Regions from separate parts of the Microbacterium sp. CFBP 8794 genome, predicted to be linked through region 1. Evidence: predicted binding sites of a transcription regulator. Region 1 holds the regulator's gene; the other holds the start of a gene.

Evidence for each region. The regulator HspR, encoded in region 1, represses chaperone genes until heat shock. The targets are predictions, from matches to a motif close to AAGTTGAGTCNNNNNGACTCAACTT.
Region 2: the regulator HspR is predicted to act here: its motif matches at 5,301-5,325, upstream of IFU19_RS12755 (Hsp20/alpha crystallin family protein).

The regions. Positions count from the first base shown of each region.
Region 1 is NZ_JACYTT010000001.1:369,828-385,387, forward strand. It holds gene IFU19_RS01640 (nitroreductase family protein) at 49-633, shown strand; gene IFU19_RS01645 (ATP-dependent Clp protease ATP-binding subunit) at 924-3,122, opposite strand; gene IFU19_RS01650 (GlxA family transcriptional regulator) at 3,315-4,328, opposite strand; gene IFU19_RS01655 (hypothetical protein) at 4,415-4,672, shown strand; gene IFU19_RS01660 (glycosyltransferase) at 4,737-5,960, opposite strand; gene IFU19_RS01665 (glycosyltransferase) at 5,965-7,221, opposite strand; gene IFU19_RS01670 (ABC transporter ATP-binding protein) at 7,419-9,596, opposite strand; gene IFU19_RS01675 (ABC transporter ATP-binding protein) at 9,593-11,320, opposite strand; gene IFU19_RS01680 (hypothetical protein) at 11,448-12,041, shown strand; gene IFU19_RS01685 (heat shock protein transcriptional repressor HspR) at 12,129-12,566, opposite strand; gene IFU19_RS01690 (DnaJ C-terminal domain-containing protein) at 12,663-13,658, opposite strand; gene IFU19_RS01695 (nucleotide exchange factor GrpE) at 13,670-14,284, opposite strand; gene dnaK (molecular chaperone DnaK) at 14,294-15,560, opposite strand, start outside.
Region 2 is NZ_JACYTT010000004.1:386,240-401,799, reverse strand. It holds gene IFU19_RS12785 (Cpe/LpqF family protein) at 1-529, shown strand, start outside; gene IFU19_RS12780 (hypothetical protein) at 607-1,053, opposite strand; gene IFU19_RS12775 (aldo/keto reductase) at 1,215-2,207, shown strand; gene IFU19_RS12770 (SRPBCC family protein) at 2,271-2,723, opposite strand; gene IFU19_RS12765 (NAD(P)/FAD-dependent oxidoreductase) at 2,867-4,087, opposite strand; gene IFU19_RS12760 (hypothetical protein) at 4,375-4,737, shown strand; gene IFU19_RS12755 (Hsp20/alpha crystallin family protein) at 4,794-5,249, opposite strand; gene IFU19_RS12750 (UbiA family prenyltransferase) at 5,534-6,358, shown strand; gene IFU19_RS12745 (FAD-dependent monooxygenase) at 6,381-7,499, opposite strand; gene IFU19_RS12740 (methyltransferase domain-containing protein) at 7,492-8,154, opposite strand; gene IFU19_RS12735 (type III polyketide synthase) at 8,241-9,329, opposite strand; gene IFU19_RS12730 (hypothetical protein) at 9,427-9,642, opposite strand; gene IFU19_RS12725 (glycosyltransferase) at 9,780-10,976, opposite strand; gene IFU19_RS12720 (hypothetical protein) at 11,174-11,374, opposite strand; gene IFU19_RS12715 (MarR family transcriptional regulator) at 11,603-12,067, shown strand; gene IFU19_RS12710 (hypothetical protein) at 12,124-12,465, opposite strand; gene IFU19_RS17070 (helix-turn-helix domain-containing protein) at 12,904-13,839, shown strand; gene IFU19_RS12700 (SulP family inorganic anion transporter) at 14,226-15,560, opposite strand, start outside.

The DNA.
Region 1 (15,560 bases):
GGTGGAGGTCAATGGCGACCGGATCTGTCCCCGTTCTCAGGAGTAGCCATGTCCCTCACCCTCGACCGCACCGCGCCCACCGACGCGCCGATCCTCGGCGTGCTCGCCGAGCGTTGGAGCACCCGCGTCTTCGACCCCGAGACGCCGATCGACGAGACCGCGCTGCGCTCCGCCCTCGAGGCCGCCCGCTGGGCACCCTCGGGCATGAACCACCAGCCCTGGCGCCTGATCCTCGCCCGTCGCGGTTCGGCGGCGCACGAGAAGATCGTGTCGGCCCTCATGGGCTTCAACCAGGCCTGGGCCCCCGCCGCCGGCGCCCTGCTCGTCGTGCTCGCCGAGCACGAGACCGCCGAGAGTGACGCGCGCCCGTGGGCGCTCTACGACGCCGGCCAGGCCGCCGCGCACTTCACCGTGCAGGCACACGCCGAGGGTCTCGCGACGCACCAGATGGGCGGCTTCGTGGCCGACGACCTGCGTGCCGCCTTCGACATCGAGGCGCGCTTCACCCCCGTCACCGTCATCGCGGTCGGCGCTCTCGGCGACATCGACGCCGCCGAAGAGGGCCTGCGCCAGCGCGAGCTCGCCCCCCGCGAGCGCCGCTCCGTGGCGGACTCGCTGCTCGTCGACGACTGAGCGGCCCGCCCGCGGCGAACGCCCGCCGCACCGGGACCCCGCTGAGGGTCGTCCCGGTGCGGCGGGCGTTCCTCATGGCGTCGGCGCTCGGCCGATGCGCTCTGCCGACGCCCTCATGTGCATAAACGCTCATCCTGCGCAGAAACGCTCAGCCAGCGCGTTTATGCGCACGAACAGCGTTTATGGGCGAGGGGCCGGGACGCGGAGACCGGCACCGCGCGATGCGCGGCCGACCGCACACGAGAGGGGGATGCCGCGCACCGCGCGCCGCATCCCCCTCTCGCATTCGACTACTCGACGATCTCCGCCTCGATCACGTCGTCGTCGCCCGGCTCGGGCTGGGCGGGGCCCGCGCTCGCCAGCACGAGCGAGTCGCCGTCGCTCGCCACGTCGACCCGCACCACATCGCCGTCGCGCACCGTGCCGGCGAGGATCGCCATTGCGAGGCGGTTCTGGATCTCGGTCTGGATCAGGCGACGCAGCGGCCGGGCGCCGTACACCGGGTCGTACCCGCGTTCGGCGAGCCACGAGCGGGCATCGGGCGTGACCGCGAGGGACAGCCGGCGCTCGCGCAGTCGCTTGTGCAGGGCGTCGACGGCGAGTTCGACGATCTGCGCCAGGTCGTCCTGGCTCAGGGCCTGGAAGATGACGATGTCGTCGAGGCGGTTCACGAACTCGGGCTTGAAGGCCTGGCGCACCAGCGCCTGCACCTGCTCGCGCTTGGTGTCGATCGACAGGGTCGGGTCGATGAGGATCGGCGAGCCGAGGTTCGAGGTGAGGATCAGGATGACGTTCGTGAAGTCGACCGTGCGCCCCTGGCCATCGGTCAGGCGACCGTCGTCCATCACCTGGAGCAGCACGTCGAACACCGCGGGGTGCGCCTTCTCGACCTCGTCGAGCAGGACGACCGAGTACGGCCGACGCCGAACGGCCTCGGTCAGCTGCCCGCCCGCCTCGTACCCGATGTAGCCCGGAGGAGCACCGACCAGGCGCGAGACGGAGTGCTTCTCGCCGTACTCCGACATGTCGATGCGCACCATGGCGTGCTCGTCGTCGAAGAGGAAGTCGGCGAGCGACTTCGCCAGCTCGGTCTTGCCGACACCGGTCGGGCCGAGGAACAGGAACGAGCCGACCGGGCGGTTCGGGTCGCTGATCCCGGCGCGGGAGCGGCGGACGGCGTCGGAGACGGCCTTCACGGCTTCCCGCTGCCCGATGAGGCGCTTGCCGAGCTCGCGCTCGAGGTGCAGCAGCTTCTCGGTCTCGCCCTGCAGCAGGCGCCCGACCGGAATGCCGGTCCAGGCGGCGATGACCGCCGCGATGTCCTCGTCGGTCACCTGGTCGTTGACCATGCGGTCGCCCGCGGGCTCTTCGCGCTCGGCCGTCATCAGTTCGCGTTCGAGCGCCGGGATCTCGGCGTACAGCAACCGCGACGCGCGCTCGAGGTTGCCCTCGCGCTGGGCGCGCTCGGCATCCACCCGGGCCGAGTCGAGACGGGTCTTCAGGTCGCCGACGCGGTTGAGCGAGGCGCGCTCGCGCTCCCACCGGGCCTGCAGCTCGTCGAGTTTGGCCTGCTCGCCGGCCAGGGTGTCGCGGAGCGTGGCGAGACGCTCCTTCGAGGCGGCGTCCTTCTCTTTCTTCAGCGCGAGCTCTTCGAGCTTGAGGCGATCGACGTGTCGGCGCAGCTCGTCGATCTCGAGGGGCGCGGAGTCGATCTCCATGCGCAGACGCGAGGCCGCCTCGTCGATCAGGTCGATGGCCTTGTCGGGCAGCTGGCGCGCGGGGATGTAACGGTTCGACAGCGACGCCGCCGCGACCAGCGCCGCATCGGCGATGGCGACCTTGTGGTGCGCCTCGTAGCGCTCCTTCAGACCGCGCAGGATCGCCACGGTGTCTTCGACCGTGGGCTCGCCGACGTAGACCTGCTGGAAGCGGCGCTCGAGAGCGGCATCCTTCTCGATGAACTGGCGGTACTCATCCAGCGTGGTGGCGCCGATCAGGCGCAGTTCGCCGCGGGCCAGCATCGGCTTCAGCATGTTGCTGGCCGCGACCGAGCCCTCGCCGCCACCCGCGCCCATGAGCACGTGCAGCTCGTCGATGAACGTGATGACCCGCCCATCGGACTCGGTGATCTCTTTGAGCACGCTCTTCAGGCGCTCCTCGAACTGCCCGCGGTACATCGCGCCGGCCACGAGCGCCGAGATGTCGAGCGACACGAGTTCTTTGTTCTTGAGGCTCTCGGCCACGTCGCCCGCGACGATGCGCTGCGCGAGTCCCTCGACGACGGCCGTCTTGCCGACGCCGGGTTCGCCGATGAGCACGGGGTTGTTCTTCGTGCGGCGGGTGAGCACCTGGCTGACGCGGCGGATCTCGCCGTCGCGCCCAATCACGGGGTCGAGCTTGCCCTGCCGCGCCCGGTCGGTGAGGTTGATGCCGAACTGCTCGAGGGCGCTGCGCGCGTCCTCCTGCCCCGGCTGTTGAGTGGCGTTCATGTGTTCTCCCAAAATCTGTTCGCGGTCTCAAAAACTTGAGTTGCGTGGACTCAAGTTTAGCAGTGCACCGGCGAGAGAACAATGGATGCCGCGGCACAGGCGGTAGCGCGGACGCGGGCGCGGCGTGAGCGCGGGCGCGGGCGCGGGCAGCGCGGGAGCGGTGGCGGTGTGAGAGCGGGCGCGGCGCGGCCCTCAGGCCGGGATCGGCTCCGCCGCCGCCGGGGCCGACACGGTCGCGGAGGCGACTCGCTCATCGGCGTTGCACGAGAAGCGCGTGCGGTAAGCGGTCGGGGTGAGTCCCATCGCTCGGGCGAAGTTCTGGCGCAGCACCGCCGCCGAACCGAAGCCGCACTCGGCGGCGATGCGGTCCAGCCCCAGATCGGTCTCTTCGAGCAGCCGCTGCGCGTGCAGCAGGCGTTGGCGCGCGAGCCAGGCCGCGGGCGTGGCGCCGAGATCCGCCTTGAAGCGGCGGGCGAAGGTGCGCGGTGACATGTGCGCGCGTGCCGCGAGTCGATCGACCGAGAGCTCGGCATCCAGGTTCTGCAGCATCCACTCGGTCACCGGAGCCAGCGAGAGCGACGAGTCGATCGGGATCGGCGAGGCGATGAACTGCGCCTGGCCCCCGTCGCGCTGCGGCGCGACGACCATGCGTCGCGCGATGCGGTTGGCGAGCTCCGAACCGAGCTCCTGGCGCAGCAGGTGCAGGCACGCGTCGAGTCCCGCTGCGGTTCCGGCGCTCGTGACGATGTTGCCCGACTGCACGTAGAGCACGTCGGGGTCGACCTCGATCTCCGGATACATCCGCGCCATGACATCGGCGTAACGCCAGTGCGTCGTGGCGCGCTTTCCGTCGAGCACCCCGGCGGCGGCGATGACGAACGACCCGCTGCACACGCTCAGCAACCAGGCGCCGCGGGCATGGGCGGCGCGCACCACCTCGACCACGCGCGGGTCGACGGTGCCCCACTGATCCCGCGGGATGGGGGCGAGAACCAGGATGTCGACGTCGGACGCCGCCTCGAGACCGAGATCGACGTTCACCGAGAAACCGATGTTCGAGGGCACGACCCCGGGTTCGGGCGCGACGATGCGGAAGTCGAAATTCGGGATGCCGTCGTCGCTGCGGTCGAGGCCGAAAGCTTCGCACGCGAGGCCGAACTCGAACGGGGCGAAGCCGGGCTGGATGACGACGGCGACCGAGCGCATGCGAACCTCCGGTGTGGCAGAAATATGACGAACACCGTCCATCATGCCACTCGTGACACTTTCCCTCTACTCGTAGCGTCTCTGCCATGGCTTACTTCATCGCCCTCGGCATCCTCTCGCTCGCCGGCATCGTCGGCACCGTGTGGCTCGTGCGGACCGACGGGTACGGGCGCATCCCCACCGACCCCTCGCGCGTCGCCCCCTCATCGCACCGCTCGACCCACTCGCGGGAGAAGACGATCCAGGCCGCTCCCGCGGTCGAAGCCGCACGCCCGAGCATGCACGTCACCCTGCCGTCGGCCTCGACGGCCACCGCTCCGCTGCGCATCGTGGGAACGGAGTGACCCGACGACGCGGCACACGCCGCCCCGGCACGGCCGAGGCTCGGCGGGCGTGGGACCCGCCGGGTCAGCGCCCCGCGGCGACCGCCCGCTCGTACACGGCGACCATCGCCGCCGTGCGCGACGACTGCCGGAACCGCTCCGCGACGCTCGCGTCGGGCGTGACCGGCGACCCGGCGGCGATGTCGGCGGCCGCGCGGCGGAGGGTCTGCGAGAGCGCCGCGACCGTGGCATCCGGAACCGTCCAGATCCCGGCGCCGAGCTCGGCGCCGATGTCGGGGTCGCTGACGACGGCGGGGGTGCCGAGCGAGGCGGCCTCGAACACCGTCATGCCCTGCGTCTCGAAGCCGATCGACGTCTGCACCACGGCGTCGGCGTCGGCGAGCCGGCGGAGGGTCTCGGCGTACGACAGGCGTCCCGCGAACGTGACGGATGCCACCGGCGCCCGGCGCTCGATCAGCCGCTGCGCGGCACGGAGCTGACCGCCGCCGCCGATGATCTCGACCTCGGCGTCGATCCCCGACTCGGCGACCGCCTCGAGGAAGGGGAGCAGGCGCTTCTCGGGGCTCATGCGGCCGAGCCAGACGAAACGCGGACGGCCCGGGCGACGCTCGGTGGGTCCGGCCGCGAGGGCGGCGTCGAGCGCGTCGTCGTCGATGCCGTTCCAGATCACGTCGACCGCGTCGGCGACACCGTGCCGTTCCAGACGACGCGCGAAGTGACCCGAGGGGGCGGTCACGGCGCGGGACACCGCGGCCAGACGGCGAAGGTACGCCCAGCCGTCGATGTCGCTGCCGGCCGGTGCGATATCGCGTCCCGCCACCGGCGCGGCGACCTGTCGCGGCAACGCGCGTCGCGCCCACGCGTTCAGCGCGCGCAGTACCAGGCCCGGGAACGGGGCGGTCGCCTCGATGCCCACGTCGACGCGGTTGTGCATCGTGTGCACGACGGGCAGGCCGTGCCGCGCCGCGAAACGGTGCCCGATGTACGCGCCCCAGAAGTCGGCCTGCACGTGCACGACGTCGACCGGCAGGCGCGCGCCCATCTCGGAGTCCACGAACCGGTCGGTCCGGGCACCGGGCCAGGTGAGCGCGTACTCGCGATCGAGCGTGAGGGGGATCGAGGGCAGGTCGAGGTAGGCGGTGTCGTCGGGCGCAGGGCGGTGCAGGCGCGGAGCGACGACGGTGACGACGTGGCCCGCGCGCTCGAGGAAGCGCTTCTGCAACCGCATCGACACCTGCGCGCCGCCCAGCGACTCGAGGTGCTGGTCGGCGAACATCACGACGTGCACGAGGTCACTCCGGGAGCGGTCGTCCGCGGTACAGCGCCTCGAAGGTGTCGAGGGTGCGGCCGATGTCGTGCACGATCACGCCGTCGAGCGACGCCTGCTGCATCCGCCGACGCTCGTCGGGGGCGGCGGTGAGCACGTCGGTCAACCGGGCCGCGAGCTCGTCGGCGTTTCCGGGCTCGAACAGGTACCCGTTCTCGCCGTCGTGCACGAGGTGCGGGAGTGCGACCGCATTGGCGGCGACGATCGGCAGGCCGGAGGCCATGGCCTCCATCGTCGCGATCGACTGGAGCTCGGCGATCGAGGCGATCGCGAAGACCGACGCGCGGGAGTAGAGCGCGCGCAGCTCTTCTTCGGACGTGTGGCCGTGGAAGGTCACGCGGTGCGCGAGACCGAGCTGCTCGGCGAGCTGCTCGAGGTTGCGGCGCTGGTCGCCGCCACCGACGATGTCGAAGGTCACGTCGAGGGCGGGGTCGATCTTGGTCATCGCGCGCAGGATGACGTCGATGCCCTTCTCGGTGGTGAGGCGTCCGACGAAGAGGATGCGGTTCGCGTCGCGCGGCTCGAGGTCGGGCGTGTAGTTCGAGCGGTCGATACCGCAGGAGATCGGGATGACACCCTCGATGCCGATCGTCGCCTGCAGGAAGTCGGCGGCCCGACGCGTGGGCGTCGTGACGGCGCGCGTCATGACGAAGGTGCGCTTGGCATCGGCCCAGGCCAGCTTGAGCATGATGCGGTCGAGGAAGTCGGGCAGGGTCGTGAAATCGAGGATGTTCTCGGGCATCACGTGGTTGGTGGCGATCACCGGGATGCCGCGCTTGCGCGCCTCGCGGGCGAGTCCTCGGCCGATGATGATGTGCGACTGGATGTGCACGACGTCGGGCCGGATCTGGTCGAGCATGAGTCGCGCGTAGTGCTTCGCGCGCCAGGGCCATACGAACGTGAGCCAGTCGTGCGGAAGGAAGCGGTACGACGGAAGACGGTGCAGCGTCATCGGCTGCCCCTCGATCACCTCGGTCGCCGTGCCCGCGTGGCCACGGCCGATGCTGGGCGCGGCGACGTGCACGTCGTGACCGCGGGCGACGAGACCGGCGGCGAGGCGCTCGGCGAAGCGGGCGGCCCCGTTGACGTGGGGCAGGAACGTGTCGGCGCCGATGAGGACCGTGAGCGGACGTTCGGCCGGGGCGGGAGTCTCGCGCGAGACGGCGGGATCGTGCGCGTCGTCGGATACGGGATGGTCGGCGGGCGTCGCAGAAGTGGTCACGGGTGGTGAGGCCTATCTATGCGGCGGACGGGTCGCACGGTGCGGTTCATGCGCTCGCACCACTGTACCCGAGCGGTTTTCGCGAACCCGGAGCCGTCTCGCGGTGTGGAGGACGGGGGCGTGGGCGCCCGAAGCGCGCCGGACGCGGCACCGCCCGCCCGGCGCGGCACCGGGCGGGCGGATCGGCGCGGGCGGAGTCAGTCCCGACCGTCGAGCCGCGGGTCGGGCGACGGAGCACCGTGCGCGGGGCGCGGCGGCCCGTCGGTCCCGGCGGGGGCGGCAACCTCGGATGCCGCGGCCGCCATCGCCGACACCACCACGGCGTCGTCGGTGGCCGGCGCCTGCCGGGGATCAGCGGCGCGGGGGACCTCGGCCGCCGCGAGATCGACGTCGGCGGTGGCCTGCTCGAACTGCGAACGGTAGAGCCGGTAGTACGCCCCCTCGGTGCCGATCAGCTCGTCGTGCGTCCCCTGCTCGACGATGTCGCCGTGCTCCATGACCAGGATGAGATCGGCATCGCGGATCGTCGACAGGCGATGCGCGATCACGAACGACGTGCGTCCTTCGCGCAGCGCGGCCATGGCCTGCTGCAGCAGCAGCTCGGTGCGTGTGTCGACCGACGAGGTCGCCTCGTCGAGGATGAGCACCGACGGACGCGCGACGAACGCCCGCGCGATGGTGATGAGCTGTTTCTCACCCGCCGAGACGTTCGCGGCGTCTTCGTCGAGGACGGTGTCGTACCCCTCGGGGAGCGAGTGCACGAACTGGTCGACGCGGGTGGCGACGGCGGCTTGCTGGATCTCGTCGTCGGTGGCGGTCTCGCGGCCGTAGCGGATGTTGTCGCGGATCGTCCCCGCGAACAGCCACGGGTCTTGCAACACCATGCCGGTGCGCGAGCGGACGTCGTCGCGGCGCAGTTCGGCGATGTCCTGACCGTCGAGCAGGATGCGCCCGCCGTCGAGCTCGTAGAACCGCATGATCAGGTTGACCAACGTGGTCTTGCCGGCCCCCGTCGGTCCGACGATGGCGACCGTCTGACCCGGCTCGACCCGGAACGACAGGTCGCGGATGAGCGGGCGATCGGGCGAGTACGCGAAGCGGACGTTCTCGAACTCGATGACCCCGCGTCCGTCGCCCGGGCGCGGGGCGTCGGGGGCGTCGGGGTCTTGCTCGTCGGCATCGAGCAGGGCGAAGACGCGCTCGGCCGAGGCCGTACCAGACTGCACGACCGCGGCCATACCGCCCAGCTGCGACAGGGGCTGCGTGAACTGCTGCGAGTACTGGATGAACGCCTGCACGTCGCCCAGGCGGATCTGCCCGCCGGCCACCATGAGCCCACCGAGCACCGCGATGCCGACGTAGGTGAGGTTTCCGACGAACATCATGCCCGGCATGATCATGCCGGAGAGGAACTGGGCCCGGAAACTAGCCTGGTAGAGCTCTTCGTTCTCGACCTCGAACTTCTCGCGGGCGTCTTTCTCGCGGCCGTAGACCTTGACCAGCGCGTGACCCGAGAACGACTCCTCGACGCGGGCGTTGAGACGGCCCACCTTCTTCCACTGCTCGCCGAAGGCCTTCTGCGACTTCGGGCCGATCACCCCGAAGATGACCGCCATGAGCGGGAGCGAGATGAGCGCGACGAGGGCCAGCTGCCAGGAGATGGTGAACATCATGATGAGCACGCCCACGACCGTGAGCACGGAGGTGAGAGCGCTCGAGAGCGACTGCTGCATCGTCTGCGTGATGTTGTCGATGTCGTTCGTGACCCGCGAGATGAGCTCACCGCGCTGCACCTTGTCGAAGTACGACAGGGGGAGCCGGTTGACCTTGGCCTCGACGTCTTCACGCAGGCGCCACATCGTGCGCACCATGATGATGTTGATGACGTAGCCCTGGATCCACGACAGCAGCGACGAGCCGACGTAGATGGCCAGCACGGTCACGACCACGATGCGCAGCGCATCGAAGTCGACGCCCGCGCCGACCTGGAAGTTGTCCATCGCGCCGACGATGTTGGCGATGTCGCCCTGCCCGGCGGAGCGCAGGGCGTCGACGACGGTGTCTTTCGGGGTGCCGGCCGGGAACTGCTCGGCGAGCCCGCGCGAGACCACGCCCTCGAAGATGATGTTCGTGGCGTTGCCGAGGACGCGCGGGGCCAGCACCGCCAGCACGACGCCGAGGGCCCCGAGCACCGAGACGAGCCCGAAGGCCCCGGCGTGGGGACGCAGGAGTCCGATCAGCCGGCGGAAGCTCGAGCCGAAGTCCGAGGCCTTGCCCGGCGCGACGCTGTCCCAGTCGCCCGAGTTCAGACGGGCCTGTTCGGCGAGCTCGAGTTCGGCGCGCTCCTCTTCGGTGCGGGTGTCGGGGGTGCTCATGCTTCGACCCCCAGCTGCGACTCGACGATCTCGCGATAGGTGGTGCTGGACTGCAGCAGCTCCTCGTGCGTGCCGACGCCGGCCATGCGTCCGTCTTCGAGCACGACGATCCGGTCGGCGCCGGTGATGGTCGAGACGCGCTGCGCGACGACGATCTTCGTCACCTCGGGGAGCTCTTGCCACAACGCCTGCCGCAATCGGGCGTCGGTGCTGAGGTCGAGGGCCGAGAACGAGTCGTCGAAGACGAGCACCGCCGGCCGGTGCACGATCGCTCGGGCGATGGCGAGGCGCTGGCGCTGCCCGCCCGAGACGTTGGTGCCGCCCTGGGCGATCTTGCCGTCGAGGCCGCCCTCCATCGCCTCGACGAAGTCGCGACCCTGGGCGATCTCGAGCGCGTGCCCCAGTTCGTCGTCGGTGGCGTCTTCGCGACCGAAACGCAGGTTGGACGCCACCGTGCCGCTGAACAGGAACGGGCGCTGCGGCACCAGGCCGATGCTCTTCCACAGCAGGTCGAGGTCGGCCTCGCGCACGTCGACGCCGCCGACGCGGACGGCACCCGCCGTCACGTCGAACAGACGCGGGAGCAGGGAGACGAGGGTCGTCTTTCCCGCCCCCGTCGATCCGACGATCGCCACGGTCTCGCCGGGGTGGGCCGCGAACGTGACGCCCGACACCACGGGCGACTCGGCTCCCGGGTACGCGAAAGCGACGTCGTCGAACTCGACGGTTCCGACCGAGGGGAAGACGGTCACCGGGTTCGCCGGACGCTCGAGCGTCGAGTGACTGTCGAGCACCTCTCCGATGCGCTCGGCCGACACGGCCGCGCGCGGGATCATCACCGTCATGAAGCTCGCCATGAGCACGCCCATGAGGATCTGCGCCACGTACTGCATGAACGCGAAGAGGGTACCGATCTGCACGCCGCCGGCGTCGACCTGGATGCCGCCGAACCAGATGACTCCGACGACGGTGACGTTGAGCACCAGCATCGCCAGGGGGAACAGCAGCACGAAGAGCGAGCCCACCTTGCGACCGACGTCCATGATGTCGGTGTTCGCCTCGCGGAAGCGCTCTTCTTCGATGCGCTCGCGCACGAAGGCGCGCACCACACGCACTCCGGTCAGCTGCTCGCGCATCACCCGGTTCACGGCGTCGAGCTTGGACTGGTAGCTGCGGAACAGCGGCACCATGCGGGCGATGATGAGGGCGACCGCGACCAGCAGGATCGGAACGGCGACGCCGAGCAGCCAGCTGAGACCGACGTCTTGCTGCAACGCCATGAAGATGCCGCCGAGGGCGAGCAGCGGGGCGCTGACGAGCATGGTGGCGCCCATCATCGCGAGCATCTGCACCTGCTGCACGTCGTTCGTGTTGCGCGTGATGAGGGAACCGGCGCCGAACTGCGACAGTTCACGCTCGGAGAAGCCGCTGACCTTCTCGAACAGATCGAGCCGGATGTCGCGGCCCGCGGCCATGGCGGCGCGCGCGGCGAAGTAGGTCGCGACGACCGAGGCGACGATCTGCCCGAGCGAGATGCCGAGCATGATCATGCCCTGCGACCAGATGAACCCCGTGTCGCCCTGGGCGACGCCGCGATCGATGATGTCGGCGTTCAGGCGCGGCAGATAGAGGGATGCCATCGCCGCGACGAACTGGAACACCAGCAGCGCCACGAGGAGCCAGCGGTACCGGGACAGGTAGCGGACGAGGATCTTGCCGAGCATGGGACCTCCGGAGCAGGTCTGACGCGGCCGCCGTGACCGCGAAGACCAGCCTGGCACCAACCTCCGACACCGGGGAACCATTTCTGCAACTCAGCGCCCGTTCGGTCGCGGCTCGTAGGGTGGAGCCATGTCTCGACTGCAGGCCGACGCCGCCGCCGACCTCTGGGTGCCCGTGACCGGTTCACTCGGCCTCCGCGGCCGACGACACCGCAAGGCCGCCCTCGGCATGCTGCTCGGCCAGGCCGCCCGCACGACGGGCACCGCCCCCCGCCCCGGCGGCGGCGCCTTCGCGTGGATGCTGAGTCAAGCCGCTCCGCTGCTCATGCGTCGCGCCGGTGGCCGCGTTCTGGTGTGGGTGTGGAAGAGCGCGCCCGAGCTGCTCGTCGTGATGGCACAGCTGCAAGAGGCCACCGCGCAGCTGCGCACCGCGCGCGCGATGATGCCGATGGAGTACGACGACACGGAGTCGTTCCGCAATCCGCACCTCGGCGTCGGCGAGAAGCTCGCGATGCCGCTGCCGATCGATCCGAAGACTCCCCCGTTCGCGACCTACACGTGGGACACGGGCTCGCACTTCGTCACGGTGACGGCGGTGTGCGCCGACCGCGAGCGGTTCGGCACCGTCATCGGCGCGGTCGACGACATCGCACGCACGCTCCGCGTCGTCGACGACCTCTCGGTCGGAGAGACGCCGACGGTGCTGCGGATCGATCCGGCCTGAGCCGCTGCCCCGCTCCGGCCGAGCCGTCGGGGCACCGTGCACGCAGACCCTTCGAGGAGCTCGGGACCTCGGGGCGGCGGCGGGGTGTCAGTCGTCGTGGATGTCGCGCGGGCGCCAGAGCACGATGTCGGTCGCGCGACGCACGCGCGAGCCGTGGCGGAGCGTCACGACCGAGCCGGTCGCGCCGGCGGCGAAGACGCGCGCACCGGGGCGGGACTGCCGCTCGATCGTGAGCTGCCGCTCGAGGTCGTTCACGCGGCGGGCGAGATCGTGCACGCGCTCCTCGAGGGCGAGGAGGCGCGCGATCGCGGGAAGGCTCATGCCTTCCCCCGACAGGCGGGCGACCTCGCGCAACTGCTGCACGTGGCGGCTCGAGTAGCGACGCGACCCGCCCTGGGTGCGCGCGGGCACGACGAGACCGAGCCGGTCGTACTGCCGCAGCGTCTGCGGGTGCATGTTCGACAGCTCGGCGGCGGCGGCGATGGCGAAGATCGGGGCGTCTTCGTCGATCTCTCTCTCGGACACGTCTTCACCTCTTTCGTCGTGCCGGGTGCGAGTGCCGGGTTCTCGGCATCCTGACGTATCGGATGCCGAGAACCGCGACGACGCGCGTGGGATGCGTCAGCGCGCCTTGGCCATCAGGTCGGCGCGCGGGTTCTCTTTCGGTTCGAGCTCGTGGAAACGCTCGAGGGCCTCGCGGGCCGCGTCGTCGAGGTGCGTGGGCACCGCGACCTGGACCTCGGCGAGCAGGTCGCCGACGCCCTTGGTCGACTCGATCCCGCGTCCCTTGACGCGCAGCACCCGTCCCGACGGGGTGCCGGGGGCGACGCGCAGTCGCACCGGCTCCCCCCCGAGTGTCGGGACCTCGATCGTGGCGCCCAGAGCCGCCTCGGTGAAGGTGACCGGCACCGTGACCCGCAGGTGGAGGCCGTCGCGCGTGAACACCGGGTGCGGACGCACCGCGACGGTCACGACGATGTCGCCGCTCTCGCCGCCGTCGGGCGACTTGCGTCCGCGGCCGCGCAGGCGGATCTTCTGCCCGTCCGACACCCCGGCCGGGATCTTCACCTTGAACGGGACGTTGTCTTCGCCCTGCAGGGTGATCGTCTCGCCCTTGGCCGCCGTGACGAAGTCGATCGTCGTGCGCGCCGTGACGTCGGATCCGCGCTGCGGTCCGCCGTAACCGCGGTATCCGCCCGAGGTCTGACCGAACCGGCCGGAACCGAAACCGGCGCCGCCCTGCTGGTCGAACATCGAGAAGAAGTCGTCGAAGCCCCCCGGAGGGGCCCCGGCGCCGCCACTGCGCGGTTGACCGAACCGGCTGAAGACGTCGTCGAAACCGCCCCCGCCGCCGGTACCCGGTGCCGAGAAGCGCGCCCCCGAGCCCATGGCCCGGATCTGGTCGTACTCCTCGCGCTGCTCCGGATCGTTGAGCACCGAGTAGGCCTCGCTGATCTCTTTGAACTTGGCCTCGGCCTTCGCGTCACCCGGGTTCGAGTCGGGGTGGTACTGGCGCGCGAGCTTGCGGTAGGTCTTCTTCAGATCGGCCGCGCTGACGCTCTTGTCGACGCCGAGGACCTTGTAGAAGTCCTTGTCGAACCAGTCCTGACTCGCCATGTGTCCTCCTCTTAGGCCGGCACGGCGACGACGACCTTGGCCGGTCGCAGCTCGATCGAGCCGAGGCGGTAACCGACCTCGACGACCTCGAGGATCGTCGTCTCGGTCACGCCGGGGGTGGGCGCCTGGAAGATGGCCTCGTGCTGCTGCGGGTCGAAGACTTCGCCGACGGCGCCGTACGACACCACGCCGAGGCGCTCGGCCACGGCCCGCACCTTGTCGCCGATGGCGGCGAAGGGCGTGCCCTCGACGAGGTCGCCGTGCTTGACCGCGCGGTCGAGGTCGTCCATGACGGGCAGCAGGCCCTTCACGGCTTCGCCCTTGGCCCGCTCGATCTCGCGCTCGCGCTGGTCTTCGGTGCGCCGACGGTAGTTGGCGTACTCGGCCTGCAGCCGCTTGAGGTCGATCAGCAGTGAGGCCTCCTTGTCGGAGGAAGCCCCCTCTGCCGCGGCCTCGGGCGTCTGCTCGGCGCCGAGGATGTCGTCGATGGTCAGGCCCTCGGCATCCGGGTCCTGTGTCTCGGACTGCTCGCCCGACGGCGCGGGGCCGGAGGTGTTCTCCTCCGGCCCCGTCTCGTCAGGACCGGCGCCCGAGCCCGTGGGCTGTTCGTCGTCCTTGTGTGCCATGGTCTCTGCTTACTTCTTCGTCTCGTCGGTCGGCTCGTCGTCGACGACCTCGGCGTCGATGACGTCTTCCTCGGGGTTCGGCGTCTCACCGTTGCCGGGCTGGCCGACGTTCGGGTCGGCGGGCTCGCCCGCGGCCTGCGACGAGGCGTAGATGGCCTCGCCGAGCTTGCCCTGGCTCGCGTTCAGCTTGTCGAACGCGGTCTTGACCGCGTCGTCGTCATCGCCGGCGAGTGCCGTCTTGAGCGCGTCGACATCGCCCTGGACCTCGGTCTTGACCTCGGCGGGGAGCTTGTCCTCGTTCTCCTTGATCAGCTTCTCGATCGAGTACGACAGGGTCTCGGCCTGGTTGCGGGTCTCGGCGGACTCGCGGCGCTTCTTGTCGTCGGCCGCGTTCTCTTCGGCCTCGCGCACCATGCGCTCGATGTCTTCCTTGGGCAGCGACGAGCCGCCCGTGATCGTCATCGACTGCTCCTTGCCGGTGCCCTTGTCCTTCGCCGAGACGTGGACGATGCCGTTCGCGTCGATGTCGAAGGTGACCTCAACCTGCGGGATGCCACGGGGAGCCGGGGCGATGCCGGTGAGCTCGAACGTGCCGAGCGGCTTGTTGTCGCGGGTGAACTCGCGCTCGCCCTGGAAGACCTGGATCGCGACCGACGGCTGGTTGTCGTCGGCGGTGGTGAAGGTCTCGCTGCGCTTGGTCGGGATGGCCGTGTTGCGCTCGATGAGCTTGGTCATGATGCCGCCCTTGGTCTCGATACCGAGGCTCAGGGGGGTGACGTCGATGAGCAGCACGTCCTTGCGCTCACCCTTGAGGACACCGGCCTGCAGGGCTGCGCCCACGGCCACGACCTCGTCGGGGTTGACGCCCTTGTTGGCGTCCTTGCCGGTCTCCTTCTTCACGAGCTCGGCGACCGCGGGCATGCGGGTCGAGCCGCCCACGAGCACCACGTGCGCGATGTCCTCCACCTTGACGCCGGCCTCGCGGATGACGTCGGAGAAGGGCTTGCGCGTGCGGTCGAGGAGGTCCTTGGTGAGGTCCTCGAACTTGGCGCGCGTGAGGGTCTCGCTGAGCGAGACGGGGCCCGAGTCGGTGAGCGACAGGTAGGGCAGGTTGATGGAGGTCGAGGTAGAGCTCGAAAGCTCCTTCTTGGCCTGCTCGGCCGCTTCCTTCAGACGCTGCAGGGCGATCTTGTCGCCCGAGACGTCGACACCGGTCGTGTCCTTGAACTGCTTGATGAGGTAGTCGACGACCCGCTGGTCCCAGTCGTCGCCACCG
Region 2 (15,560 bases), on a different contig from region 1:
CGAAGCGGCGGTCGCGCGCAGCGGCCACGCCGACCCCGCCGCGTTGACGCCCTTCCTCTCGACCAAGGAGCTGTTCACCCTGGGCTGGGGCGACCCGGCTCTGCGCGAGGAGTGGGCGCGTGCCGACGACGCCGCGAAGCGCGCGCTGCTCGACCGCATCGACGCCGCCCCGCTGACCGTCGGCGTCACCGACGTGACGACCCCGGTCTGGCAGGACGGGTTCGACTGGTTCGCCTCGGCCACCGACATCGCCGCCGTGCATCGGGCGCTGCAGCAGACCCAGGATGCCGAGGTGCTCGCCATCGTGAGCGAGAACCCCGGTGCGGGACTCGACGTCGGCACGTGGCCCTACGTCGGCTTCAAGGGCGGTTCGAGCCTGGGCGTGCTGACCGGCAGCTGGTTCGTGCGCGACGACGAGGGCGAGGCGACGGTGGTGCTGCTTCTCTCGGCCGACGACGCGCAGGCCGTGACCGCGGCGATGGGCGACTTCTTCCACCTCGCCGAAGACGCCCTGCGCCTCGCACGCTGAGCCTCGCCGCCGCGGGAGGTCGGGAGCCCGCCGAGGGGCCGCGTGCGGGGGCGACCGGAGGGCCGCCCCCGCCGGGGTCACGCGTCGTCGGGGTCGGGCAGGCTCTGGGCGATCTTGCTGGATGCCGCGGAATCACGGCCGACGCCGGGCTGGAACTTCGCGATGGGGTCGTCGGCGTCGACGTGCGGTTCGCCCTCGGCCGGTGTGTCCGAGGCCGCGTGCGCGGTGGCGGAGCCGCCGCCGGTGTCCTCGGTGTGCCGTGAGGTCGAGCCGCCCTCGCCGCGGGCGTCGTCGGTGCCCCGCTCGGTGAGGCCGTCGGCGGCGCGGGTGCCGACTCCGGGCAGGTCGTTCTGGCTCGAGATGCCCTGGATGCGGGCTTCGTCGTCGGCGTCGATCTGCGCCGCTCCGACGGCACCGGTGTCGGCGCCGGCGTCGCCGGCGGGCACATCGGCGGCCAGGCCCTCGGACTCGGGGACGATGTTCTCTTCGTCGGCTCCGGGGAGCCGGTCGGCGGGAGTGTTCATGGCGTTCCTTCCGTGGGGTGTGCCGCCACGCTAGAGGCGACCGCCGACCGCGCGAACGGGCTTGACGACCGCCACGGGGTGCGCAGGGGGCGTCCGGTGAGGCGCGGCCCCGGTGCCGGACACGCTGGATAGGCTCGGAACCAGCTTCGAAAGGAACCGCAATGCAGCAGCGTCCCCTCTCCCGCACCGGCCGTGACGTCTCGGTGATCGGCCTCGGTACTTGGCAGCTCGGCCCCGACTGGGGCGGTGTCAGCGAAGACGAGGCCCTCGCCGTGCTGGCCGCCTCGGCCGACGCCGGCGTCACGCTCTTCGACACCGCCGACGTGTACGGCGACGGCCGGTCCGAAGAGATCATCGGAAAGTTCCTGAACGACACCGCCGCCACGGGCATCACCGTGGCGACCAAGATGGGCCGTCGCGAAGACCAGGTGCCCGAGAACTACACGATCGAGAACTTCCGTGGGTGGATCGACCGCTCGCGGCGGCTGCTCGGCACCGACACCCTCGACCTCGTGCAGTTGCATTGCCCGCCGTCAGCCGTGATCGACGACGACGCCACCTACGACGCGCTCGACCAGCTCGTCGCCGAGGGTGTCATCGCCGCCTACGGTGCGTCGGTCGAGACGATGGAGCAGGCCCTCTCGGCGCTCCGCCGGCCGAACCTCAGCAACCTGCAGATCATCTTCAACCCGTTCCGGCTCAAGCCCCTCGACGAGGTGCTGCCGATGGCGGCCGAGAAGAACGTCGCCGTGTTGGCCCGCGTGCCGTTGGCGAGCGGTCTGCTCTCGGGCAAGTACACCGCCGACACGACGTTCGACAAGGACGACCACCGCACGTACAACCGCAACGGCGAGGCGTTCGACAAGGGGGAGACGTTCTCGGGCGTCCCGTTCGCCGAGGGGGTGTCCGCGGCCGACGAGCTCAAGGCCTCGCTTCCCGAGGGAGTCACCCTGCCCGCCGCTACGCTGGCGTGGATCGCCTCGCGCGAGGGCATCACCTCGGTGATCCCGGGCGCCCGTTCGGTGGCGCAGGCCACATCGAACGCCGGGGCCGCACAGCTCCTCGACGAGGGCTTCGACCTCGACGCCTTCGACGCGTTGGTGCGTGACGTCTACGACCGCCGTCTGCGGGCGGAGATCCACCCGCAGTGGTGAGCGTCTGACACGCGAAAGCCGGGTCCGCCCCGAAGGGTGGACCCGGCTTTCCTGTCTATGACGTCAGCTGACGTCGCCGCGCCAGGCGCCGGACTCGGCACCGCGCGACTCGATGTACTTCTTGAAGTTGTCGAGGTCCTTCTTCACCGAGTGGTCGTCGGCGCCGAAGACGGCACCGAGCTTCTCGAGGACTCCGGTGGGCTCCCAGTCGATCTGCACGGTGACGCGCGTCTCGTCGTCGGAGAGACGGTGGAACGTCACGACACCCGCGTGGTTCTCGTCGCCGCCGACGCTGTTCCAGGCGACGCGCTCGTCGGGGTGCTGCTCGGTGATCTCGGCGTCGAACTCGCGCTCGGCACCGGCGATCTTCACCTTCCAGTGCGTGAGGGTGTCGCTCTTCTGCGTGATCGACTCGACGAAGCTCATGAAGTGCGGGAACTCCTCGAACTGCGTCCACTGGTTGTAGGCGACGCGGACGGGAACGTTGACGTCGATGGTTTCGATGACCTGTGCCATGGTGTCCTCTTTCGTGTGGTTTCCGGGGCTGGTCCCAGTCTTCGCTCGTCACGGGCGAGCTGCCCCCGGGGTTGAGGGATCGGCTCGCGTGCCCTATGGGCGTGCGCGGCGCGCCGGGGTCGTTCGGGGATTCGCCCCGCGGCTTAGGCGCGACCGCGCAGGATCAGGTGCCAGTAGACCCAGGGCAGCACCCGACGGTCGGCGATCCACGACAGGGCGCGCTCTCGATACAGCGAACGCCAGAAGGGGATCGTGGGCTGCAGGCGCCCCTGACGATCGAACTCGGCGAAGACGACGGTGCCGCGCGACACCGTGAACGGCACGACGCTGTAGCCGTCGTACTTCGCGGAGGGGGAGCGCCCGGCTCTCACCGCCGTCATGTTCTTCACGAGGGCTTTCGCCTGCTGCCGGATCGCGCCCCCGGAACGGCGGGTCGCCACCGCGGCGGCATCGCCGACCGACCAGATCTCGGGATACCGCGTGTGCTGCAGCGTCTCGGGATCGACGTCGACGAACCCGTGCGGATCGTCGGATGCCGCCAGCCCGCTGCCGGCGATCCACTCCGGCGCCCGCTGCGGAGGGACCGCGTGCAGCACGTCGTACGCCAGGGTCTCTTCGGCCTCGCCGTGACCGATCGTGATCGTCTGCGCCTCGGCATCCACCGACCGCACCTCGCGGCTGTAGTGCACCTCGATGCCGTACTCGTCGAGTTTGCGCTGCAGCTCGCGGTCGATGGCCGGGATGCCGAAGGGCACGGGGTCGGGGGCGACGAAGACCACGCGCAGGTCGTCGCGCACACCGATCGCGCGCCACCAGTCGCACGCGAGGTACATCGGCTTCTGCGCGGCCGCGCCGCAGGACGCGGGCTCGGGCGGCTGGGTGAACACGACCGTGCCGGAGCGCAGGTCGCGCAGCACCGGTGAGGCTTTCGCGGCGAGGTCGTAGTCGTAGTTCGAGATGCCGTTCGGTGCCGCCATGGCCTCGGGCAGGCCCGGGATCTGCTCCCATGCCATGCGCAGGCCGGCGCACACCACGAGCTGGTCGTAGTCGAGATGACCGCCCGACACGAGATGCACGCGGCGGGCCGCGGCATCCACCGTGAAGACCTCGTCGCGCAGCCAGCGGGTGCCCGGGGGGATCACGTCGGCCTGCGCGCGGACGGCCTCGCTGGCCCGTGCCGCGCCTCCCGCGATGTGCGACTGGAGGGGCGCGAAGACGTGCTGCGTCCGCGGCTCGATCACGGTGATGTCTCCGGCGCGGGCCCGGTGGAGGCGTCCGGCCACCGACAGTCCGGCGTTGCCCCCGCCGATGATCACGATGCGGGGGGTGTCGGCGCGAGCGACGGTGCGGCTCGAGTCGTTCATGGGGGATCCTCTCGTCTCCCTCACCGTGTCGTCATCGGCAGCGGGATACCACCCGGTTGACAGCGTCGGTCGGGCGGACGACCCGGGCGCTGGGGAACGACGAAGAGGGCTCGCCGTCGGCAGGAGCGCTTCTCCCGCGCCGGAGCGGGGGCGCACCCGTCGAAGCGCGTGGTCCGTGCGCGGGCCGGGCCTGTCAAGGGGCGGGGCGCGGCCGCGTCGGCATCGTTGGATGGAGGCACCGCCGATCAGCGGTGACGCACCCCGGTGCGTTCGACGAAAGGATCCTCATGAGCGACGCCTCGATCGACCCGTCCCCCGCCGACTCGTCGACCCCCGCCGCCGACGTCGGCATCGCGGGCGTGCAGCCCCTGCGCGACGGCGACACCTCGATCGAGCCCGACCCCGCGCTCGACCCCGCCCAGGCGGAGTGGGATGCCACGACGGCCCTCGACGAGGGCGTCGACCCGCAGGACATCGCCCCCGCGACCGCGACGGGCGCAGACCCGGCCGAGATCGCCGCCGACGACACCGACATCCCGTTCGACGACATCCACCCCGGGTCCACCGGCACCGACTCGCAGGGTCAGGATCCGGGCGTCGTCGAGCTCGGCGAAGAGGGCCAGGGCGACCTGGCGCCCGAAGACCTCTGAGCGACGCGCGAGAGAGGGGTCGGTCCGTTCGGGCCGACCCCTCTCTTCGCGATGGATTACTGCTCGATGAGCTGCGGTTCGCTCTCGTGCGCCCGGATGACGCCGTCGTGGTCGTCGGTGGCCACCGCGATGCGGCGCGGCTTCGCCTTCTCGCTCACCGGGATCGTGACCGACAGCACCCCGTTGCGGTAGGCGGCGCTGATGCCGTCGGTGTCGATGCCCTGGCCGAGGTTGAGCTGGCGGACGAAGGTGGCCGTCTCGCGCTCGCGGGTGATCCACTTGACGTCGTCGCCGGTGGCGAGGGTGCGTTCGGCGCGGATGGTCAGCAGCTGACCGTCGACGTCGATGTCGACCGAGCCCGGGTCGACCCCGGGAAGGTCGGCCGAGAGCACGTAGTGGTCGCCGTCGCGGTAGAGGTCCATCGGCATCCGGCGCGGTCCGCCCCCGCGACGGGCGTCGAGAAGGGTCGACGCGAGGCGGTCGAGGTCGCGGAAGGGGTCGTAAGTGGCCATGGTCGGTTCTCCTTTTCGGTCGGTCCGGATATCGGCATCCGGAGTTCGATGAAGTTGAGCCTTGTGCGCTCAACGTGGCAGCAGATTAGCACTCTCGATAGGAGAGTGCCAAGACCGTCGAGTGTCCAAGACGCGCCGTGCCGGGGTCGCTTTCTGCGGCGTGTCCTGGACACTCAACGGGCTGGCGCGCTGGCGCGGTGACGCCGTGGCGCGGTGACGCGATGGCGCGGTGACGGAGCGGGTCAGCGCGTTCGAGCACGGCGCCGCGGTAGCGTCATCGGGTGATGGATGCCGCGGCGAAGCCGCCCCTCGTGCGGGCGCTGTGGGGCGCGACCCACCCGGGGCCGACCCTGGTCGTGACCGTTCTGTCGCTGGCCCTCGGCCTCGCCGCCGGGGTCGAGCCCGGGCGACTCGCGCTGCTGGTGATCGCCGTGTTCGCGGGGCAGGTGTCGGTGGGCCTGTCGAACGACGCGATCGACGGCGCGCGCGACGCCGCCGTCGGCCGCTCGGACAAGCCCATCGCCGGGGGAGCGATCACTCCGGAACGTGCGCTCGGGGTGGCCGTGGCGTCCGCGCTCCTCGCCGTGCTCCTGTCGGTGCCGCTCGGCCCCGGACTCGTCGCCGCGCACGCGGTGGCCTTGGCCTCGGCGTGGGCCTACAACGCCGGGCTGAAGTCGACGCCGGTGTCGATCGTGCCGTTCGTGCTGAGTTTCGGGCTCTTTCCGTCGTTCGCGACGCTGTCCCTCGCCTCTCCCGCGCTGGCTGCCCCGTGGGCGTCGCTCGCGGGAGCCACCCTCGGCGCGGCCGTGCATCTGACCAACGTCGTTCGCGACCTCGACGACGATCGGCGCACGGGCGTGCGGGGCCTTCCGCACCGCCTCGGTGCGCGGGTCTCGGTGGTGCTCGCGGCGGTCGGCGTCGTCGCCGGAGCGGTGGCGGTGCTGATCGGCACGGATGCCACGGTGCTCGGCGCGATCTTCTTCACCGCCGTCGTCGCGGTGGCGGCCACGGCCGTGGTGCTCGTGCTCGTGCGCGCGCCCGGACGCGCGGTGTTCCAGCTCACGATGCTGGCGGCGCTGCTGCTCGCCGCTCAACTCGTCGTGACCTGACTCCTCCCACCCGGGCGGCTCGTCAGTCGCGGGCGGCGCGATCCAGTCGCATGGCGTACGCGCGCGTGAACAGCGCGCCCCCCGCCCCCCGCAGCATGGTGCGCAGCGCCCCGGTGCGCAGGGGGTGGGCGAGCGGGCCCGTGGCTCGCCCGAGCATCGTGTTGAGCCACGCCAAGCGCGCCGCGTGCCGCGCCGAGGCCAGACGGTCGGTCTCCCATCGTCCGAGGCCGACCGCCTCGCCCGTCCGCACCCACCCGGGCAGCAGCGGGGCCAGCGTGAGGGCGTCGAGCAGTCCGAGATTCATCCCCTGACCGCCGATGGGGCTCACCTCGTGGGCGGCGTCGCCGACCACCACGACGCGTCCGCGCCGCAGCGCCGGGGCCACGGCGCGCCGCACGCGGAACGTCGTCGCGTCGGCGATGTCGACCTCGAGCCCCGCGCGCTCGGCGACGGCCCGCGCGAGGGTGCCGGCGGCATCCGCCACCTCGTCGGTGCCCGCCCACGCCACCAGCCGGCGGCGTCCGCCGGGCAGCGGGAACGATTCCAGCACGCCCTGGCGTTCCAGGTGCACCCGGGCGATCGGGCCGCCGGGAGCGACGACGTCGGCCATGACGTAGCGGTCGGGGTAGTGGTGCGTCCGAACGGCGCCGGGGCGGTACACGAGGTCGCGGCCCGCCCATCCCGAGGCCACGACGACGACGCGGGCGCGGATCTCCTCGTCGCCGTGCGGACCGGTGGCGCTCACGCGTACGCCCGGGCCGTCGTCGTGCACGGCGGTGATCGCGACCCCCCGACGCACGCGCGGCGCGAGGCCGGTCAGCACCTCCATCGTGTCGGCCTGGGGGAGTGCGGCGACGTAGGGATGACGCGCCCGCAGGCGATCGAAGCGGATCGCCGCGAGCAGCCGGCCGTCGGCCCGCGCCTCGCCGCGGACGATCCTCTCGGCGCGCGCCAGCAGGGCCTCGGTCGCGCCCGACGCCTCGAGGAGGGCGAGAGCGGGGGAGTGGATGCCGATGGCCCGTGACCCGGATCCGGTGCCGGCGCGCTTCTCGACGATCTCGACGTCGACCCCGCCCACCCGCAGGTCGGCCGCCAGCGCGAGGCCGACGGGTCCGGCTCCGACCACCAGCACCTCAGGCACGCTCCGCCCGCCCCTCGGCCACGGCGAGAACACGGAAGGGCGCCGGCGTCTCGACCCGCCAGGGTGTTCCGAGCGCGGCGGCCAGCTCGGGGGCGCGATAGCTGCGTCGGATCGAGCGCAGTCCGTCGACGCGCAGGAACGTGCCGGCCGACAGCGGGGCGATCCCCGCGGCGTACAGGGCGTAGGCCAGTCGGCCGCGGGCGATGTCGGCGTGCAGCACCCGACCGCTCGAGAGGGCGAGCGAGTCCTCGGCGAACGTCGCCAGGGCCGCGGCGTCGAGGTGGTGCAGCACGTGGTTCGACACGACCAGGTCGTAGCGTTCGCCCGCGGCGCGCAGGGCGCCCGAGTCCTGGGCCACGAACCGCACGCCCGGTCGTTCGCGCGCGCGGGCCGAGGCGATGGCGCGGGGGTCGGGATCGGCGCCGGTCCACTCGACGTCGAACCCGTCGCGCGCGGCCAGGCCCGCCAGACGGACGGCGACGTCGCCGCCGCCGCACCCCAGGTCGAGCGCGCGGGCGGGGCGGCCGAGCGCCTGCAACTGCGGGCGGACGCGCGTGCGGTACACGTGCCCCCAGGCCGAGACCAGGCGGTTCACGACGTCGAACCGCCGATACGTCGCCGCCAGGGCGCGCGGGTCGCAGTCGGGGTCGTCCATCAGTTCGGTGAGCGCCGCATCGCGTCGGGCGAGGCTGCGCCAGAGGCCGGTGGCTCCGTCGCTGGTTGCGGGGCCTCGCGCGGCGCTCACGGGCGGCGCAGCGTCAGACGCGCCGCCTCGACCGTCAGGCCGGGGCCGAAGGCCAGCGCGGCGATCCGCTCCCCGTCGGGGTGCGCGACGTCGGCCAGCAGGTCGCGCAGGATGAACAGCAGGGTCGCACTCGACATGTTGCCGTGGGCGCGCAGCACCTCCCGCGAGGGCGCCAGGGCGGCGGCATCCAGGGCGAGAGCGCTCTCGACGCGGTCGAGGATGCTGCGGCCGCCGGGATGCACGGCCCACGCGTCGACGTCGCTGAGGTCGCCCAGCACGTCGGCGGCGATGCCGGCGATCTCGCGCCCGATGATGCGCGGCACCTCGGGGGTGAGGGTCATCTCGAATCCGGAGTCGCCCACCGTCCAGGCCATGTCCTTCTCGCCCTCGTCGGTGACGTGGGTGGCGAAGTCGTCGAGGTCGAGACCGGGGTGCGATGAGTCTCCGGATGCCACGACCGCGGCCGCCGCGCCGTCGGCGAACACCGAGGCGGCGACGATCTGGTCGGGGTGCGACGAGGTCTGCCAGTGCAGCGAGCACAGCTCGGCGCACGCCACGAGTACGACGGCGTCGGGGTCGGCGGTCACGATCCGCGCCGCGAGCCGCAGCGCGGGGATCGCGGCCGCGCATCCGATGAAACCGAGGTGGTACCGCTCGGCCGAGGTCGGCAGGCCGAGGTCGCGCACGAGGTGGTAGTCGGGACCCGGCGCGAACATGCCGGTGCACGAGACGGTCACGACGTGCGTGATGGCATCCGGCGTCCGCCCCGAACCCTCGATCGCGGCGCGCGACGCCTCGGCGAACAGGGCGGGTGCGGTGCGGCGGTACTCCGCGTTGCGGGCTCCCGTGGACGGCATGAGCAGCGTGTCGCCGTCGCGGACGCCGAGCCCGCCCCCGGTGCCGCCGGCGAGCTGCGGCAGCACGACGTGGCGGGTGTCGATGGCGGCGGCATCGAAGGCCGCACCCACCAGGCGTTGGCCCTTGCGGTCGAACCCGGGCTGCGCGGCGAAGAGGTCGCGCAGGGCCGATTGCTCGACGCGGGTCTCGGGCAGGGCCGTGCCGATCGAGAGGATGCGCGCGGTCATGCCCCACTGTAGACACGGATCGGAGCACCGGCGGCGGGGATAGCGCGGTGTCGGTGCGGCGTCTATGGTGACGCGCGGCCTCGCGTGAGCCGAGACGTCACGGAGCGCGCCGACTTCCCATCCCGTAGACGACGACGTTGACGGCGGGGACGGCGAGAAAAAGCATCCAGGACCACGCCCAACCCCCGGCCGCCCCGAGCGCGAAGGCCAGAGAAACACACACCGCCTGCACGATCAACGCCGCCACGACGCCCCAACCGCCGCCGAGGGGTCGCCTCGGCACCGAAGCATCGTCGATGCTCAGTCGCCCCATGACTCGCCACCGTATCCGGGTGTCGCGGAGGACGTCCATCTCGTGCGCGCCCGGTCTGTTTCTCGCCACCCGCGCGTGGGGCGAAATCCGTCGGTCCCGTGCCACAGGGGGACGGTGCTCTCACCCCGCGCCGAGGGTCAGGCGGCCAGGACGCTCGGCAGCAGCAGGCTCGAGATCGCACCGCGGTAATCGTCGACCATGCGCTTGCGGTCGATGCGCGTGCGCGCGGCGAGGGCGGCGCGGCGCAGCTCGCTGCGGCGACCCAGCGCGTCGTCCCAGGCGGCGGCGATCGCGGCGGCGTCGCGGGGCGTGACGAGGCCGAAGCCCGCGACCATCCGGGCGGCGTCGCCGACGTCGGTGGTCACGGGGACGGCTCCGGATGCCGCTCCCTCGGCCAGGCAGAGGGGCGAGGCTTCGCCGAAGGCGCTGGTGAGGGCCACGATGTCGGCCGCGCGATACAGCTGCGGCATGTCTTCGCGCAGTCCCAGGGCGTGCAGCGCCACCGCGCCGTCGATGCCGTTCTCGGCGAGCAGGGCGGTGAACAGGGGATTGTCGCGGGTCATGCCCGAACCGCACATGACGTAGTGGGCGCCGGGGGAGTGCGCCGCATGGCGCGCCACCGCCGCGAGGAACAGCCCCGGGTCTTTCATGGCGTCGAAGCGTGCCGCCAGCAGCACGACGGGGGCGGACTCCGGGATGCCGAGACCCTCGCGGATGCGGTGACGCTCGGCCCGGGTGCCCGGGCGGAAACGACGGGTGTCGATGCCGTTGTCGATGACCCACGCCTGCTCGGTGACGACGCCGGCGCGGGCGTAGGCGGTCGACGTCGACGAGGCGCAGGCGATCGTGGCCGACACGGCGCCGGAGGCCCCGGCATCGCGCAACCACCCCAGCGCCGGCCCCGAATGCGTGGGATCGGAGCGGTGCAGGCACGCCGCCACCGGCCGTGCGGGCAGGAGCCCGGCGCGATCGAGGGCCACCACGAGGCTGAGCGGCTGCTCTTTCAGTGAGAGCACGACGTCGGCGTCGGCGAAGAGATGGGCCGCCCGCTCGAGTTCGGGCCGGGTGAAGTCTTCGGGGTGCACCGGGTGATCGCCCGCGATGCGGTCGAGGGCGTCGATGCGCACCCCGGCGCGGCGCAGACGGCGATAGCGCGTGTCGTCGCGGGCGAGCTGCAGCGACGCGTCGCGACGGGCGGCGGAGGTGAGCGAGAGCACCCGGTGGTGCTGCGCACCGCCGGCGGCGAGACCCGCGATGACGTCGGAATGCAGAATCCGTGCGCCCCCGGCGAAGAAGCCCTCGTACAACGACAGCACGCGCAGGGGTCGAATCATCGAGGGGCCTTCCGGGGGAGGAGCACCGCTCGTGGCGGTGCTGTCGCCGATCACCGCGGATGCGGTCGTCCCATGCTGAAGGGTGGGCCCGGTGCGGCGGGTTACGCCGTGGAAACCATCGTATGAACGCCCGGACACAGGCCGACGCGCCGGCTCCCGGGGGCGGGAGCCGACGCGTCGGCGGAAGGGGCGGTGGTTCAGGCGCGGGGCGCGACCACCATCGGCTCGACGATCGTGCGGGTGCGCGACCAAGGCCAGCGCGGGGCCGGACGCGTCCCCCGTCGGTCCTCGGCCGCCCTCGGCACGATGCCGTTGCCCATCGCGGTCGACATCGCGATGCTCCACACCGAGCCCGCGTGCTGGGCGTCGTCCTGTGCGCCGTGTTGTCCGTAGATCATGGTCTTCTCCTCGCTCCCGTCTCCCGACGGAACTGTCCTTCCTCCGTCATAGACCGGCGGCGAGCGGCGGGGCCCGCCCTTGACAGCGCCGCCCTGCTGCGCATGCGGGGCAACGCCGCGGGTCCAGACGACGGGCCCGGCTCGAGGCGGAGGAGACGAGGGCATCATCCGGCTCCTCCGCGTCGCGACGAGACGGCCTCTGGGATGGAGTCGCTACGATCGGGGGTCGTGCAGACGTCTTCCGATTCTTCGTCGTCCCCCTCGCCGGGGTCCGACCTGGGGCGCGCCCTGCTCGCATACGGCGAGGCTCGGCGCGTCGCCGCCGCCGCCGCCCGCCGCGAACTCGCGCTTAACGAGCTCGACGCCCGCGCGCTCGTGTTCGTCGCCGACAACCCCGGCGCGCGTCCCTCCCACGTGCGCGATCACCTGGGGATCACCTCGGCCGGTGTGACCACCCTCATCGACCGTCTCGTCCAGCGTGGCGCCGTTCGCCGCGATCTCGACGAGGACGATCGGCGGGTCAACCACATCACGGCGACGGTCGATCTCGACAGCCCCCCGTGGAACGCGCTGCGCGCTTTCGACGACGGCATCGAGGCGGCGATCGCCGGCCTGGATGCGGAGCGCGCGGCTGCGGCGGCGTCGCTGCTGCAGCACCTCATCGCGACGGTGGCGATAGCGGACGAGCGCTGAGTCGCCACGCTGAGGCGTGACCGCTCGACCTCCACACCGCGGTGGAGGCGAGGGTGTCAGGCTCGCGCGAGGAACGCCTCGGACCGGGCCTGCAGGAACGAGCACAGTGCCGCCAGGGTGGCCAGCTCGCCGGACAACGCCATGACCCGACCGGCGGGCAGCGGAGCCGCGTCTTCTCGAGGTTCGAAGGTGACGGCCCAGTCGGTCGATCCGACCTCGCTGCTCGGCGCCACGTAGAAGGTCGTCGAGACGCTGCGCAGCTGCGCGGCGACGAGGCCGGCGTCGGCGCCGTCTTCGCCATCCTGCGGGATGACGCGCAGGATCTCCGCGTCGTCGAACCCGAGCGCCCGGAAGTCGTCGACCCACTCCTGGAGCGTGCTCATCGTGCGAAAAGGCATCGGCATCCCCTCGGGTATCGGCACACCCGGCGGCGGCTGCCTCCATTATGTCCGTGCCGGGGCTCCCGCGCGGGGTGGGCCGTCTCGGTGCGGGGTCACGAGCGCCGTACCGAGACGATCCGACCGTCGCGCCGGGGAACGGGGGACGCCGGATGCCGCACCCCGAAGGAGCTGCGTCCCAAATCTTCCCGAGCACGGCGGTGGCGGTCAATGCGATGTGAGACGGGTTGCGCGCCCCGGCCGGAGGTGCGCGCGCGGCGGCCGACGGCGCTGTGGCTGCTTGCTATGAATTGCCCCAGTACGCTGGAACGTGGATGGGGGGCATCCAGGTTCGTGCACGGACGCCCGCGGAGCGCGCGTGAGAGCGGTCCCATATCGATCCTTGCCACGGAGCGCAATGGTCTTGCCGCACGACTTCGGACAATTTAGGAAGACCTCGTGGAGCATACGAACATCGAGACCCGCGACGCCGAGACGGTGGAGCAGTTGTGGCAGTCGGTCGTCCCGGGCGCGCGCATCTCGCGCGCGGAGGTGATCCAGCCCGGTCTGTCCTGGCATGCCGCGACGGAACCGGGGTTCGGTTTCTTCGACTACACGATCGGGTCGACCATGCTCGTCGAGTCCGACCCGCTCGATCACGTGGTCGTCGGCCGTATCGCGGGGCCGCGGGTCGCGGGAACGTATCGGCGGGAGCGCATCGACACCGCGGTGCCGTTCATGGTCGTCGACCGTCCGCTCGAGATCGCGTTCAGTGGGCGCATCGCCGGGGCCGGCGTGTCGTTCGCGCGATCGGAGTTCGACGAGGCCGCCCGGCGTCTGTCGGGCGATGACACGCTGCGCGTGCGGCCGACCGGCTACGCCCCCGTCAGCGAGCAGCGTCTGCGCTACTGGTCGCGCACCTGGGAGTACGCCCGCGACGTGCTGCTGCGCTCGCAGGAACGCTCGCCGCTCGTCGAGAAGCAGGCGCGCACGCTCATGCTCGAGGCGTCGCTGCTGACCTTTCCGACCACGTTGACCGAGGTCCTCGCCGCCGGGCGTCCGGCCCGCCCGCTCCCCGCTCCCGTCCGCCGGGCGAAGGCCTACGTCGAAGCCCACGCCGCAGAGCCCGTGGTGCTGGCCGACATCGCCACGGCGGCTCGACTGTCGCCGCGGGGGCTGCAGTACGCCTTCCGTGCCGCGACCGGGCGCACGCCCATGCAGTACCTGCGCCGCGTGCGGCTCGACGCCGCGCGCGCGGAGCTGCGCAGCGCCGATCCGTCGGTCGACACCGTCGCCGCCGTCGCCGCACGTTGGGGGTTTTCGAACCTCGGCCGTTTCGCGGCGATGTACCGCGGCGAGTTCGGCGAGACGCCGTCGACGACGCTGCGCAGCTGACCCGCGCGCGCGTCGGCGCGTCGCGGTGCCCAGCGGAGCGCGTGGGACGAGGGGAGGACGTTTCTCGTCCTGGCATCCTCCCTGCGTCGCAGCTCCTCCGCTCCGCACGCCGTTGGCGATCCGGGCCGGCTCCGCGGCGCGCCGTCGGTGGTCACGGCCTCGCGCAGCCGGCGTGTTGCGGTGGCGGTGTCGCCCCGGCGTCGGCCTGTTCCGGTGCCCAGCGGAGGGCGTGGGATGAGGGGAGGACGTTTCTCGTCCTGGCATCCTCCCTGCGTCGCATCTCCTCCGCTCCGCACGCCGTCGGCCTGGCCCCCACCCGCGTAGAGGGGCCCCGCGCAGCCGGCCCCGCCCAGCCCGCATGGCGCGGCCCCGGAGCGCAGCCGGTGTCAGTGCCCGGCGCCGAGCCCACCGGTGAGGCGCCCGTGGAATCGGGCGGCGGCGGTGTTCATGCCCTGGAGTTCGACGGTCGTGCCCAGGTGCGCGTACTTGGTCTGAACGGCGTCGAGGGCTGCCACCGTCGAGGCGTCCCACACGTGCGAGCGCGACAGGTCGATGACCACGTGCGCCGGGTCGTGGTGGTAGGCGAACTTCGTCGTCAGGTCGTTGCTCGAGGCGAAGAACAGCTCACCCTCGACGGTGTAGCGCGCCACCTCGCCGTCGACCTCGCGGGTCACCGTCGTCAGGCTCGCGACCCGGCGGGCGAAGAGCACGGCCGCGGCGATCACGCCCACGCCCACACCGATGGCGAGGTTGTGCGTCCACACCGTGATCGCGACGGTCGACACCATCACGACCGTTTCGCTCACCGGCATCCGGCGCAGGGTCGAGGGGCGGATGCTGTGCCAGTCGAACGTGGCGACCGAGACGACGATCATCACGGCCACGAGCACCGCCATCGGAATGATCGCGACGACGTCGCCGAACACGAGCACCAGCAGCAGCAGGAAGACGCCGGCCAGGAAGGTCGAGATGCGCGTGCGCGCGCCCGACGCCTTGACGTTGATCATCGTCTGGCCGATCATCGCGCAGCCGCCCATGCCCCCGAACAGGCCCGACAGCACGTTGGCCGCGCCCTGACCGAGTGACTCGCGCGTCTTCGACGAGGGGGTGTCGGTGATGTCGTCTACGAGGGCGGCGGTCATCAGCGATTCGAGCAGCCCGACGATCGCCATGGCCACGGCGAACGGCAGGATGATCGCGAGCGTCTCGCCGTTCAGCGGCACGTTCGGCAGCAGCAGCGACGGCAGGCTCTCGGGCAGCGCGCCCTGGTCGCCGACGGTCGGCACCGAGATGCCGAACACCACGGCAGCGCCGGTGAGCAGCACGATGGCCACGAGCGGCGCGGGCACGGCCTTGGTCAGTCGCGGCAGCAGGTACATGATCAGCAGCCCCGCCACGGCGATCGGATACACCGCCCAGGGCACGCCGATCAGCTGCGGCACCTGCGCCGTGAAGATGAGGATCGCGAGCGCGTTGACGAAGCCCACCATGACGCTGCGGGGGATGTAGCGCATGAGTTTGGCGACGCCGAGGAGGCCGAGGATCACCTGCAGGATGCCGCCGAGGATCACCGTGGCGAGCAGGTAGTCGACGCCGTGCTCGCGGGCGACGGGGGCGATGACGAGGGCGATCGCGCCGGTCGCGGCCGAGATCATGGCCGGGCGACCGCCCAGGAACGCGATGGCCACGGCCATCACGAACGAAGAGAACAGTCCGAGGCG